DNA from 3 places in the Pseudalkalibacillus sp. NRS-1564 genome. Region 1 is predicted to be linked to each of the others. Evidence: riboswitches for the same ligand, from Rfam matches in the RefSeq annotation. Region 1 holds a riboswitch; each other region holds the start of a gene.
The links. Region 1 has a riboswitch for S-adenosylmethionine ahead of ACIFPW_RS11295 (methionine biosynthesis PLP-dependent protein). Riboswitches for the same ligand answer to the same signal wherever they lie in the genome.
Positions count from the first base shown of each region.

Region 1 (4,489 bases):
ATGTTGTTTTCGGTTTGTGTGACTTCTTTAGCTATTACTTCTATTTTTTTATGAGTAATAGGTTTTGTTCCCTTTAAAGCTTTTGAAACAGCAGCAATATGTTCTGGTGTTGTACCACAACATCCTCCAATTAATCGAACACCTTGTTTGCGGAGAGATTCAGCACTTTGTTTAAAATAATCAGGGGCAGTGGGGTAAACCAATCGTCCCTCCTCATAGTCAGGTAAACTTGCATTTGGATAAGCAGAGAGATAACTAGTTGAAAGGGGGACCTCTTCAAAAGCTTGAATCATGTGATATGGCCCTAGTCTACAATTAACACCTGTCACATCTGCTCCAGACTTTTCTAATTGTTTAAGAGCAGATGGAAGGGAGGTCCCGTTTTGTAAAACCCCGGGTTCATGCATGGAAACTTGAGCTATTATGGGGAGGTTCGTTTGTTTTCGAGCAATCCCAAGGACTGATGAAATTTCTTCAAGATCGTAATAAGTTTCGAGTAAGATCCCGTCAACGCCCTCAAGTAGAAGACAGTATAACTGTTCTCTAAAGCTACGTTTGATTTCATCAAGAGAAGTCTTTTGAGTATTGATTCCTCGTATGCCACCGATCGTTCCAAATACATAAGTCGCTTTGTTTGCTGCTTGTCGAGCTAATTTAACAGCTTCAGTGTTCATTTCTTTTACAAGATCTTCAAGACCATATCTCGCTAATTTACTGTAGTTTGCTCCATAGGTGTTCGTTTGTATCACGTCTGAACCTGCTTCTACATATGCGCGGTGTATGTTTAATACTTGCTCTGGATGCGATAGGTTTAACTCTTCAAAACATTGATCTACCCCATATGAATAGAGAAGTGTTCCCATCGCGCCATCACCGATTAGAATATTGTTTTTTAATTTATTAAGGAAACTCATAGTTGACCACTCGCTTCGGAAGCGGAGTATTGCTTTCTAATAGCTGCAAATCCATTTTTGAAATCTTTTAATAAATCATCAGGATTTTCAAGTCCCACAGACAATCGCAATAATCCATCTGTGATGCCTCGTTTTCTTCGTTCTATAGGAGGCATAGAAGCATGTGACATTCTAGCTGGATAGGAGAGAATTGATTCTACGGCACCAAGACTTACCGCGAAAACAGGAATTTGAACATGCTTTGTGAATAGACGCACGGCATTTTCATCAGGTAACCGAAAGGACAAAACTGCACCAGGACCAGCGGCTTGATAAATATGAGTGGAGTGACCAGGGTGATAAGAAAGCCCTGGATAAAAGACTTCTTCTACCATCTTTTCTTTAGTAAGAGCATGCGCAAGACGAAACGCAGATCTAGACGATTGATCTAGCCGACAATGCAATGTTTTTAAGCCACGGAGAACTAACCAGGAATCGTGAGCGCTTAAAATCGATCCAAACGAGTTTTGCAGGAATGCAAGCTGTTCCGCTAATTCCTCACTTTTTACGGCAGCAAGACCAGCGACGACATCGCTATGTCCTGAAATGAATTTCGTAGCACTATGCAATACGATATCGGCTCCGAAGTCTAACGGACGTTGTAGAGCAGGTGTCATAAAGGTGTTATCGACAAATGTTAAACAATTATTCGCTTTAGCTAATTTAACAACGGCTTGAATGTCAGTTACCTTCAGCAAAGGATTAGAAGGCGTTTCGATATAGATTACTTTAGTATTGGATTGAATACCTCTCGCCACTTCATTTAAATCTGTCATGTCTACAAAAGTATGTTTAATTCCAAATCTCCCGAGAACGTCATGAATCATGCGATACGTCCCACCGTAGACGTCTTCAGATATAAGAACGTGATCGTTTTGTGAAAGGAGCATAAACGAGGTGGCGATAGCGGCCATCCCAGAAGCAAACGCAAATCCCTTAACCCCACCTTCAAGATTGGCAATTGTTTCTTCAAGCGCTTCGCGAGTGGGGTTGCCTGAACGACTGTAATCGTATTTTCCAGGTTGGTCAAAATCCATCTGATGAAATGTAGAAGCCTGTTGGATAGGGACGCTAACAGCTCCCGTAGCTTTATCAAATTTGTGATCGTTATGAAGAAGTTTTGTTTGAAATGTATAATCAGTATTTGTCAATTTGAACAACCTCCTCTTTAAAAATGGACAATGCTTGATTCAGGTCCTGTATTAAGTCATCAATGTTTTCAATCCCAACAGAAAAACGTAGCAGTCGATTGCACACCCCTTTTTCAAGTCTGATGTCTTCTGGTATCTCAGCATGAGTTTGCGTTGAAGGATATGTGATAAAGCTTTCTACCCCTCCAAGACTTTCAGCAAATGTGACAAGTGTTAATTTTCTAAGAAAGAGATCTACCCATTCTTCGGACCGCAATCTGAAAGAAAGCATCCCACCTTTATCTGGATAAAAAACGTCTGTTATTGCTTCATGATTTGTTAAAAATTCAGTTACCTTTCTGGCATTCTCTTCATGCTGCTTCATTCTGAGTGGCAAGGTTTTCATGCCTCTCATTAATAACCAGGAATCAAAAGGAGAAAGCACAGCGCCTGCACCGTTTTGGTATTGTTGGATTTCAGCGCAAATATTCTCACCTTTTGCAACCACAAGCCCTGCGAGAATATCATTATGACCGCCTAAATACTTAGTGGCACTATGCACGACGATATCCGCCCCAAGCAGTAGTGGGTTTTGTAGAAGAGGGGTGAACAAAGTATTGTCTACAATAAATAATAGGTCCCTGTTTTCTGCTATCCGTGCAATTTTTTCAAGATCTGTTAATTTCATTAATGGATTAGATGGATTTTCAACAAAAATGGCTTTTGTACGGTGAGTTAGGAGTGATGAAAGTTGTTCATTTCTTTGTGTATCAAAATATGTGAAGGAGATACCATAATGTTTTTCAGCGTGGGCAAATAATCGATAAGTCCCACCATACAAATCATCTGAGACGAGAATATGGTCGCCGCTTTTGAATATGGCAAGGATTGCTTGAATCGCAGCCATTCCGGAACTAAAAGCAAATCCCTGATCACCATGTTCGAGTTCTGATATAGCGGATTCTAAAATGGATCGTGTCGGGTTTTTGGTTCTTGAATAATCGAATCCGGTGGATTGACCGATGCCTTCATGGCTATACGATGTGGAGAAGTACACTGGAGGATTTACCGCACCGGTTTTAGTATCTGAATGATTACCTAATTGGACAAGTAGTGTTTCTAACTGTTTATTCGACATAATCAATCTCCTTTTCATTGAATAAGGGCAATAAAAAAAGCCCTCTATAAGAAGAAGACTTTGGTTGCTCTTCTTCTTATCTTCCAAGTTGAAATCAACTTGCTGGAGTTAGCACCTTACCAGAAAATATCTGGTGGTTGCTGAAGCTTCATAGGGCCAGTCCCTCTGCTTCTCTTGATAAGAATTGAAAATATATGGAATTTTATTGTGTCGCTTTTTTCATAATCTACATCACTTTAAAGTGAAAAGCAAGGGATTTGAGTAAATTATCAAAATTTTTCTTCTGTTGAATCATTTGCTCGCTCGTTCGTTACACGTTTTTTTGGTAACGGGATTTCTTTAATCGTAAGATAAAGTAGCATGATGGCCACAATCCAATAAAGTAGGAATCCTAAAGGGACTGCTGTTTTAATGAGTGCCATAATCGCAAAGAAGAGCGTTGGAATTGTTACTGAATAAACAGATAAGACCCAAAGTTGTTTATAAGAAGCTTTTCTTCCGGTAATACTTCTCAATAGTAGTCCAATTGTAGCTAGTACGGTAACTCCTATAAACTTAAGGCCGGTTTGAAACAAATAGATAACGAATATCAGTAACGGAATAAAGATAGGGAGCAGGTTGTCCAGATTATTACTTAGCTCATTAACATCTTGCTTCGTGAAAGTCATCGAACTAAAGTTACTGTAATTAAACTCCTGTCTAGCACCGCTATCTACAACGATTACACGATCTTTTAGGAATGCGATAACGGAATCATATTGATCAACATCATCAGGCTTTGTCTGGTCTGTCGCATCAAAAATAAAAGTATTTTCATCATTTTGTCGAATAAGCGGTTCAGACTGTTCACTTGTTAAAGATCCGTCCTCTAAAGTGAATTCTGGTAGATCTGACATATGTGTTTTGAGATCCTCATAAGCGTTTGTAAAGGATAGAGCCGTCATAATTCCTACTGGCACAGAAGAAAGGAACATAAGTAAAAACACGTACAATATTGGCTTGCCTAGCTTTTGAAAACGGAATCTGGCCATCATCTTAGGGGAAAATAAGCTGTAGTAAAGTTGTTTAAAAACGTTCAAATTAATAATCTCCTTTCTAAATGTGGAGCGTTTCTCCACCCAATCAGTTTATCTTATATAGAGAGAAGGGAACAGTATTCTTGGTGAAACTTTATTGAAATAAATTTGTTTTCAGCATAATATCTTTACAAATCTATATTAACTCTTTACAAAGGGGGGAGCGATGTAGATAATAGACAAGGGACTTTG
Region 1 covers NZ_JBITPM010000019.1:256,539-261,027, forward strand. Annotated here, with positions in the region: gene ACIFPW_RS11285 (bifunctional homocysteine S-methyltransferase/methylenetetrahydrofolate reductase) at 1-914, opposite strand, end outside; gene metC (cystathionine beta-lyase) at 911-2,104, opposite strand; gene ACIFPW_RS11295 (methionine biosynthesis PLP-dependent protein) at 2,091-3,221, opposite strand; SAM riboswitch class I at 3,295-3,405, opposite strand; gene ACIFPW_RS11300 (DUF1189 domain-containing protein) at 3,491-4,300, opposite strand.

Region 2 (4,489 bases), on a different contig from region 1:
AAGAGAACATGCTCCATGGGCCCTTCTAGATTATGGTTTTCGAATTGTCATTGCGACAAGCTTTGCTGATATCTTTTATAACAACTGTGTAAAAAACGGTATACTTCCTATCGCTCTTGATCAAGAAACGATCTCGGAGCTTTTTCAAAAAGCAAAGGATGGATACGAACTTAGCGTAGACCTAAGTAAACAGCAAGTAATTGATGGAGAAGGACTAAATGCGTCGTTCGAGATCGATCCTTATTGGAAAGAAATGCTGTTAAATGGATGGGATGAAGTATCTCGAACTTTATCTCTCGAAGATAAAATTAAATTATATGAAGAAAAACAACTTGTAGGAGAGTGAATGACGTTGGGAATTACCAGGAGAAATATAACGTTCATGTCGTAAAAGCAATGGAGAATTTGCTGGAAGCCGTCCACAGGACCCCGCTTCAGCAGTCGACAACGCTTAATGATTATACAAATAAAGATGTCTTCATGAAGATGGAAAACCTTCAACGAACGGGTTCCTTCAAACTTCGAGGTGCCTATAACAAAGTTGCGTCGCTAACGGATATTGAGGCAGCGCGAGGGATTGTTGCTGCATCGGCTGGAAACCATGCTCAGGGAGTGGCGCTTTCTGCTAGAGAGCGTGGAATTAAAGCTAAGATTTATATGCCCGTCCATACACCGACAAGCAAAATTGATGCGACGCGATCTTATGGAGCAGAGGTTGTTCTTGAAGGAGAATCGTATAACGAAGCGTTTAGTGGAGCGGATCGTGAGCGTGTTGAGAAAGGGGCCACATTCGTTCATGCTTTCGATGATCCTGAAGTAATGGCAGGACAGGGAACGGTTGCACTCGAAATGATGCAACAATGTCCTGACTTAGATACGATTCTCGTACCTGTTGGAGGTGGAGGATTGTTAGCTGGAATGGCGATGGCGATTAAGTCGTTCTTTCCTCACGTGAAAATCATCGGAGTCCAGGCTTCTGAAGCATCTGCGACATGGAATCGATTTAAAGGTACTGGTCCTCTTGTCCTTCAATCTGTCAAATCGATTGCAGACGGTATTTCTGTGAAAGAAGCTGGAAAATTAACTTTTCCAATTATTGAAGAGCTTGTTGATGATATGCTAACCGTGTCAGAAGTAGAAATTGCTGCAGCGATTGTCTTTATGCTTGAGAGACACAAAACGCTTGTAGAAGGTGCGGGTGCTGCATCGATAGCTGCTGTCTTATGCAAGTCAAATCGTTTAGAAGGTAAGAGAATTGGTGTTGTTGTTAGTGGAGGGAATGCGGATCTTGCGAAAATATCCCTTTATAAACAACTTTCTCAACGAGCGAAAACCATCAGGCGAATAAGCTGATGGTTTTCTAATGGGATTCAAAGTATATATTTTAGATTATTCCGACTTTTTGCTCAGTAATTGACACTCATAAAGTACCATGCTAGAATTCATTTAGCACTTAACCACAGTAAAGTAATAACAACTATATATCTCTTATTCAGAGAGGTGGAGGGACTGGCCCTATGAAGCCCGGCAACCGTCAAACGACTCGTTTGAAAAGGTGCCAATTCCTGCAAAGCGATTGCTTTGAGAAATGAGAGGAAGACATCGATTTATCAAATGCCTTTCTGCTCAAAGCAGAAGGGCATTTTTTTACTTTACTATACAAAGTGATAAGCGAATTAGGCTTCTAAGTGCACAGAAATAAAGAACAAAGGCATGGGACTGAAGTCCTTTTTCAGGTAGCTGATCATGCAAATGCATAAAGGATGTGAGACATGTGATTGAGCTTAAAGGCATTAATAAGACCTTCTTTTCGAAATCCGGGAAGGTGGAAGCCGTTAAGGATGTTAACCTTGAAGTCAAAAAAGGCGAAATATTTGGTGTTATTGGCTACAGTGGTGCTGGGAAAAGTACGCTAATTCGAATGCTTAACCTTCTTGAGAGACCTACTGATGGGACAGTCACAGTAGCTGGTAATAATCTATCTTCTCTTAATGGGAAAGATCTTCGTGCAGCAAGACAGGAAATCGGTATGATTTTCCAGCATTTTAATATTCTCTGGTCAAGAACGGTACGTGATAACATCGCCTTTCCTCTTGAAATATCAGGTGTTCCGAAAGAAAAGAGAATGAAGCGTGTTGATGAATTAATTAACCTTGTTGGACTCGAAGGTAGGGAAGGAGCTTATCCTTCACAGCTAAGTGGTGGACAAAAGCAGCGAGTGGGTATTGCGAGAGCACTTGCTAACAATCCAAAGGTTTTGCTTCGTGATGAAGCTACTTCTGCTTTAGATCCTAAAACGACGGATAGCATTCTAGAACTTCTGACTGAAATTAATCAGAAACTTGGCCTAACGATTGTCCTCATCACGCATGAAATGCACGTCATACGCAAAATTTGCCATCGTGTAGCCGTTATGGAGAATGGACGAGTAGTGGAGAATGGTTCTGTCCTTGAAGTTTTCCACCATCCACAGGAAGAGATTACGAAAGACTTTGTTAATCAGCTAAGCGAGCCTGAAGAAATGAAGGAATCGATTGCACATCTGGCAACGAGTCAGGATGGAGAACTTGTTCAGTTTACCTTTGTGAAAGGAAAAACAGGTTCACCACTTGTGACAGAGTTGATTCGTGAATTTGATGTGGAAGTCAACATTATTCAAGGGAAGATTTCTCATACACAGGATGGTCCTTATGGAAAACTTTCTGTGTTCCTTAAAGGGGAACCAGCTGTGGTAGAAAAGGCCTTGAATTATGTGCAGGCCCAAGGTGTTAAAGCGGAGGTGATTACGAATGACTGAATCGTTATTTCCTAACGTCAGGTGGGAATCTATGTGGGAAGCCACTCTACAAACAGCGTACATGACGGCAATTTCGGTTCTGGCAACGTTTATTCTCGGAATCCTCCTTGGTTTATTGTTGTTTCTAACAGGTAGAGGGAACATATGGGAAAACAAATTTGTGAATAGTATTATTGCCGGAGTCGTGAACTTATTTCGCTCCATACCATTTATCATTTTGATTATCTTGCTGATCCCTCTTTCGGTTTACATTATAGGGACGATGCTAGGTGCTAATGCTGCCCTTCCAGCCCTTATTGCAGGAGCAGCGCCATTTTATGCGAGGATGGTTGAAATTGCTTTACGTGAAGTAGATAAAGGGGTCATTGAAGCTTCTCAGTCAATGGGAGCATCCAATGGTTCGATTATTTTTAAAGTGCTTCTACCAGAAGCAATGCCAGCCCTTATTTCAGGGATTACTGTGACGGCGATAGCTCTTGTAAGCTACACCGCTATGGCTGGTGTTGTAGGCGCAGGGGGTCTCGGAAACCTAGCTTATCTTGAAGGTTTCCAAAGGAATAATCCTGATGTGACACTTGTTGCAACAGTATTGATATTAGTAATTGTTGCGATTCTTCAGGTTTGTGGAGACATTGCAACACGAGTAATAGACAAAAGATAATGAGGAGAAAAGGAGAGATTATGATGAAAAAGTTTTTATCGCTAATCGTAGTTCTTGCTCTTGCAGTGCTTGCTGCGTGTGGGAATAATGGCGGAAGCAGCGAAGGTTCTGGTGACGGTGAAGATTCGAAGAAAATCGTAGTAGGTGCCTCAAACATCCCCCATGCTGAAATTCTTGAAGAAGCTAAGCCGATGTTAGAGGAAAAAGGAATAGAGCTTGAAATTAAAACATTCCAGGATTATATTCTACCTAATAAGACGCTTGCAAATGGTGAATTAGATGCAAACTATTTCCAAACAATTCCTTATATGGACTTGCAAATGGAAGAAAACGATAATTATGACTTCGTGAATGCTGGAGGCATTCATATCGAGCCAATCGGTGTTTACTCACAGGATTACAAGAGCTTAGATGAGCTTCCTGATGGTGCTCAGATCATAATGAGTAACTCTGTTTCTGACCATGGACGTATGCTCTCATTACTTGAAGCACAGGGTCTTATCACATTAAAAGAAGGCGTAAAGGCTTCAGATGCAACGGTTGAAGATATTGCTGAAAACCCTAAGAATATTGATTTCAAAACAGATGTTGAGGCTTCACTGCTTCCGCAGATTTACCAGCAAGGTGAAGGTGATGCAGTGATGATCAATACAAACTATGCGATTGATGCAGGGCTTAATCCTCAAGAAGATGCCATCGCACTTGAAGATTCAGACTCACCATATGTGAATGTGATTACAGTAAACAAAGGTGACGAAGACAATGAAGCGATCAAGGCGTTAGTAGAAGTTCTTCATTCTGATGAAATTCAGAGTTTTATTGAAGAAGAATACGATGGCGCTGTTGTACCAGTAGACGAATAAGAAAGAAAAAAAGGTTCTCCGCCAAAACGACGGAGGACCTTTTTTTAATTATTTTAATGTTGGAAAACTGGCTTCATCGCTTCTTTTAACGTTTTTGCAGAATGGTGCAATTGGTCTAGCTCGGTTTGATCAAGGTCAAGTTCAATAATTTCACGAATGCCGTTGTTA
Region 2 covers NZ_JBITPM010000047.1:13,190-17,678, forward strand. Annotated here, with positions in the region: gene leuD (3-isopropylmalate dehydratase small subunit) at 1-346, shown strand, start outside; gene ilvA (threonine ammonia-lyase) at 343-1,353, shown strand; SAM riboswitch class I at 1,486-1,595, shown strand; gene ACIFPW_RS20765 (methionine ABC transporter ATP-binding protein) at 1,775-2,797, shown strand; gene ACIFPW_RS20770 (methionine ABC transporter permease) at 2,790-3,458, shown strand; gene ACIFPW_RS20775 (MetQ/NlpA family ABC transporter substrate-binding protein) at 3,482-4,321, shown strand; gene ACIFPW_RS20780 (L-lactate dehydrogenase) at 4,375-4,489, opposite strand, start outside.
Region 2: linked by a shared signal. The riboswitch ahead of ACIFPW_RS20765 (methionine ABC transporter ATP-binding protein) and the one ahead of ACIFPW_RS11295 (methionine biosynthesis PLP-dependent protein) in region 1 are both predicted to bind S-adenosylmethionine.

Region 3 (4,489 bases), on a different contig from region 1:
GGATGGACAATCCATTGTATATGTGAGAGATAGATATGAAGAACAGGGGTCCTACATGCGAGCCGACATCTTTATTCAGGGTCTGAATGAAGGATCAGAGCCTGATCAGTTAAATCGTGAGGGTGGGAGCTTTAGCACACCGAACTGGTCACCAGATGGGAAGAAGCTCTCATTCATTGGGCATAACTTTGAGCATAAAGGAGCTACGTTGAATAAAATCTGGACTGTTGACATAGCGAAGAAAGAGTTTACTTGTTTAACAGAGGAGGTTGATTTAGAGTGTTCGGATGTATTGATTTCAGATATGCACTGGGGCGGCGCTTCTCCTGGTGCGATGTGGAGCCAAAATGGAGATGGACTCTATTTCCTTGCTAGTAAAGAAGGAAACACTGGTGTTTATTTCGTCGGAGAAGATTGCACGGTTCGACAAATAGCGGGTGGTGACAGGCACCATTACGCGTTTCACTATTTGCCAGGCGCGAATGAAGCGGCTGTTGCGATTAGTGATCCACTTAACATTGGCGATATTTATACGCTTTCGTTTCATGGAGATCGAGTAAATGAACTGTGTTTGTCTCAATCAAATGCTGACGTTCTCGAATGCTTGGATCTCTCGACACCAGAAATGTTTACATACGCTGGGAAAGACGGTTTGGAGATTCAGGGCTGGCTCATGAAGCCAAAGGATTTTAAGGAAGATCAGGAACATCCCCTTATTCTTGAAATTCACGGTGGGCCACATATGATGTATGGTAATTCATTTATGCACGAATTTCAGCTTCTTGCAGCAAAAGGATATGTTGTCCTTTATACGAATCCACGTGGTAGTCAGGGATATGGACAAGAGTTTGTGAATGGTTGCCGAGGAGATTATGGTGGGGGTGATTATGAGGATTTGATGGCGGGTGTTGATAACGCGTTGAATAAGTATTCCTTTATTGATGAAGCTCAACTTTTCGTGACGGGAGGAAGCTACGGTGGCTTTATGACGAACTGGATTGTTGGGAAAACCGATCGATTCAAAGCAGCGGTTACCCAGCGCTCCATTTCGAATTGGCAGAGTTTCTATGGCGTTAGTGACATCGGATACTTTTTCACAAAGTGGGAAGTTGGAAGTGATTTAGGTGAAAACCCCGCTAAGCTATGGCATCATTCACCGCTTAAGTATGTGGACCAAATCGAAACCCCACTTTTAATTCTTCATAGCGAAAATGATTACAGGTGCCCTATAGAGCAAGGAGAACAGTTATATGTGGCTTTAAAGCATCGTGGGAAGGAAACGATGTTTGTAAGATTCCCAGATTCTGATCATAATTTATCACGAAGCGGTTATCCAGAGCTACGAGTGGAACGACTTAAGCATCTAGGAAACTGGTTCGACAATTATCTAGAAGGAAGACAATAAGAAATCTTTCGACAAATAGCGGGCGGTGACAGGCACTTTTTGAGATCTTCCCTTGACGCCCTTCGAGAAAGATACTATACTATTGAAAATAGTTAAATAATATTGAAAACTCTTATCAAGAGTGGCAGAGGGACTGGCCCTGTGACGCCCAGCAACCATCTCAGTTCGTGAGAAAGGTGCTAATTCCAGCAGACGAGCAATCGTTTGAAAGATGAGAGAGAGTTCAGCGCTGCTGATAATGATGAAATGATACAACTCTCTCTGTACTTTACAGAGGGAGTTTTTTTATTGGGAGGGGATTTTAGCAGATCGAAGTACTTTTGCGCTTTTATATTTTAGTGCTAAAACGCTTTACATTACTATATGAATTTTAAAGGAGATTGAGAAATGAAGAAATCATTGTATTTATTAGGTGCACTTATTTTAGTTCTTTTGGCAGGTTGTTCTGGAAATGAGGCTTCTGGAGTTTCAGAAGATGGCCCACTGAAGGTAGGGGTAACGGCTGGTCCGCATGAAGATGTGATGAACAAGGTGAAGGAAATCGCAGCGGAAGACGGGTTTGAAATTGAAGTGATTGCGTTTAATGATTATGTGATGCCAAATACAGCCCTTGATGAAGGGGAATTGGATGCGAACGTATTTCAGCATGAACCTTATCTGAATGATTATGTAAAAGAAAGAGGACTCGATCTTTCCAAGGTAGCAACTACGATTACTTTTCCAATGGGAATTTATTCTGACAAATATAAGAGTCTTGATGAATTGCAAGAAGGTGACAAAGTTGGGTTGCCTAACCATTCAACAGGCGAACCGAGAGCGCTAATGTTGTTTGAGCAAGCTGGCATTATTGAGTTGAAAGATGGCGTTGGTGTTAAAGCAACGATCAAAGATATTGAGAAGAATCCTTACAATCTCGAATTTGTTCCATTAGAAGCTTCGCAAATTCCAAGACAGCTTGGTGAGCTTGCGATTGCAGCAATTAATACGAACTTTGCAATGGAAAGTGGACGCGTACCGAAAGAAGATTCGCTTGAAATGGAACCAGAAGATTCCCCATGGGTGAACGTGATTGCAACACAAACAGAGAACAAAGATGATGAACGTATTCAAAAGCTAGTGAACTACTATCAATCAGATGAAGTGAAGCAATTTATCCAGGACGAATTTAACGGTTCTGTAGTTGCATCCTGGTAATTCGAAAGAGGAGTGAGCACGATGATTCGATTAGAAAATATAACGAAAACGTATAAAAGCGGTGAGACGATTACGAAGGCGGTTGATGATGTTTCCATAGAAGTTAAGAAAGGAAGCATCTATGGCGTCATCGGTTATAGTGGTGCTGGAAAGAGCACGCTTGTCCGAATGGTGAATCTTCTGGAGCGACCGACAGATGGAAAGGTATTTATCAATGACATTGAGCTCACTTCTTTGTCTACTGGAAAGCTTCAAAAAACAAGACAGCGCATCGGGATGATTTTTCAGTCTTTTAATTTATTGAAAACAGGCACTGTGTATCAAAACATTGCCATTCCGCTGAAGCTTACGGGTCTTCGTAAAAAAGAGATTGAAGTGCGAGTTGATAAATATTTAGGTATCGTTGGGTTATCGGATAAGCGGGATGCTTATCCTTCCCAGCTATCAGGTGGTCAGAAGCAGCGTGTGGCGATTGCCCGTGCGCTTGCTCATGAACCTGAAGTGCTACTATGCGATGAGGCAACGAGTGCCCTTGACCCAGATACGACAGAATCAATCCTATCTTTATTGGAACAAATCAATCGTGATTTTGGAATCACGATTTTACTCATTACGCATGAAATGCACGTTGTCCAGAAAATATGTCATGAAGTGGCTGTGATGGAGAACGGGAAGGTGATTGAACAGGGACGAGTGATCGATATCTTTAGTAAGCCTGCTACAATGACGGCCAAACGATTTGTTCAGTCGTTATTCCAGGATGAGCTTCCAGAATCACTTGTGTCGCGATTGAAAGAGCGTGGTCAGATCGTGAATCTTTCATTTATTGGGGAGAAATCAGGTAGTCCCGCTCTTGCGCTTGTTAGTAAGAAGTTCGACGTGTATCCGTCCATTTTAGCAGGGAACATTACACAACTGAAGGATCAGCCTTTTGGTAGGCTAGTCGTTCATTTAGATGGGGAAGCGGAAGAGACGGCTCGGGCCGTTGCCTTTTTAGAGGAAAGTGGCGTCGTAGTAGAAGGCTATGTTCAGGAGGTGGAAGCTCATGTCAGCTAAGGTATCGGAGTTTATTGATCTTTGGGGTGCAGACATTTGGAACGCGATTATTGAAACATTTCAAATGGTTGGGATCTCACTACTGATTTCAGTATTGATTGGCCTGCCGCTTGGTGTGCTACTTGTTTTAACTAGACCTGAAAAAGCATTAGAAAATAAAGTTCTTTTCCGTATATTAAATGCGGCTATAAACGTGATCAGGTCGATTCCATTTATCATTTTACTGTTTTTCATTTTACCTTTTACAAAAATGATTGCAGGTACAACAATTGGAGTAAAAGGTGTGATTGTGCCGCTCGTTGTCTTTACGGCGCCGTATATCGCAAGGTTGATGGAATCCGCTCTTCTTGAGGTAGATCGTGGAGTAGTAGAAGCCTACGAAGCAATGGGGGTAAAAACCAGACATATTATCTGGCATGTTCTTGTAAGGGAGTCTCGTTCATCGATCGTTCTTGGATTAACGATTGCGACAATTGGACTGATTGGGGCAACGGCAATGGCTGGGCTCGTTGGAGCAGGTGGGCTTGGTGATCTCGCTTATCGATACGGTCATTTGCGATATGAAGTCGATGTGATGTACGTTACGGTATTTCTCCTTATTGTCCTTGTTCAGGGACTACAATCGTTTGGAAATGTTCTCTCCGCTCGTTTGAAAAAGGATTAAGTTAAAAGAAGATCTTTTTGTTTTATTGTTATTAGCAGGTGTGTCTTCAATAAATGAACTTGGTAAGCACATTGTTCATCAGATTTAGGAGGAAGAAAAGATGGAATCAATTCAGGTAAGAGCAACGCCAGGACATTATGAATGTCGATCAGGTATCCTTCAAGAATTAC
Region 3 covers NZ_JBITPM010000015.1:122,359-126,847, forward strand. Annotated here, with positions in the region: gene ACIFPW_RS08075 (prolyl oligopeptidase family serine peptidase) at 1-1,405, shown strand, start outside; SAM riboswitch class I at 1,515-1,623, shown strand; gene ACIFPW_RS08080 (MetQ/NlpA family ABC transporter substrate-binding protein) at 1,793-2,599, shown strand; gene ACIFPW_RS08085 (methionine ABC transporter ATP-binding protein) at 2,621-3,655, shown strand; gene ACIFPW_RS08090 (methionine ABC transporter permease) at 3,645-4,319, shown strand; gene ACIFPW_RS08095 (iron-containing alcohol dehydrogenase family protein) at 4,420-4,489, shown strand, end outside.
Region 3: linked by a shared signal. The riboswitch ahead of ACIFPW_RS08080 (MetQ/NlpA family ABC transporter substrate-binding protein) and the one ahead of ACIFPW_RS11295 (methionine biosynthesis PLP-dependent protein) in region 1 are both predicted to bind S-adenosylmethionine.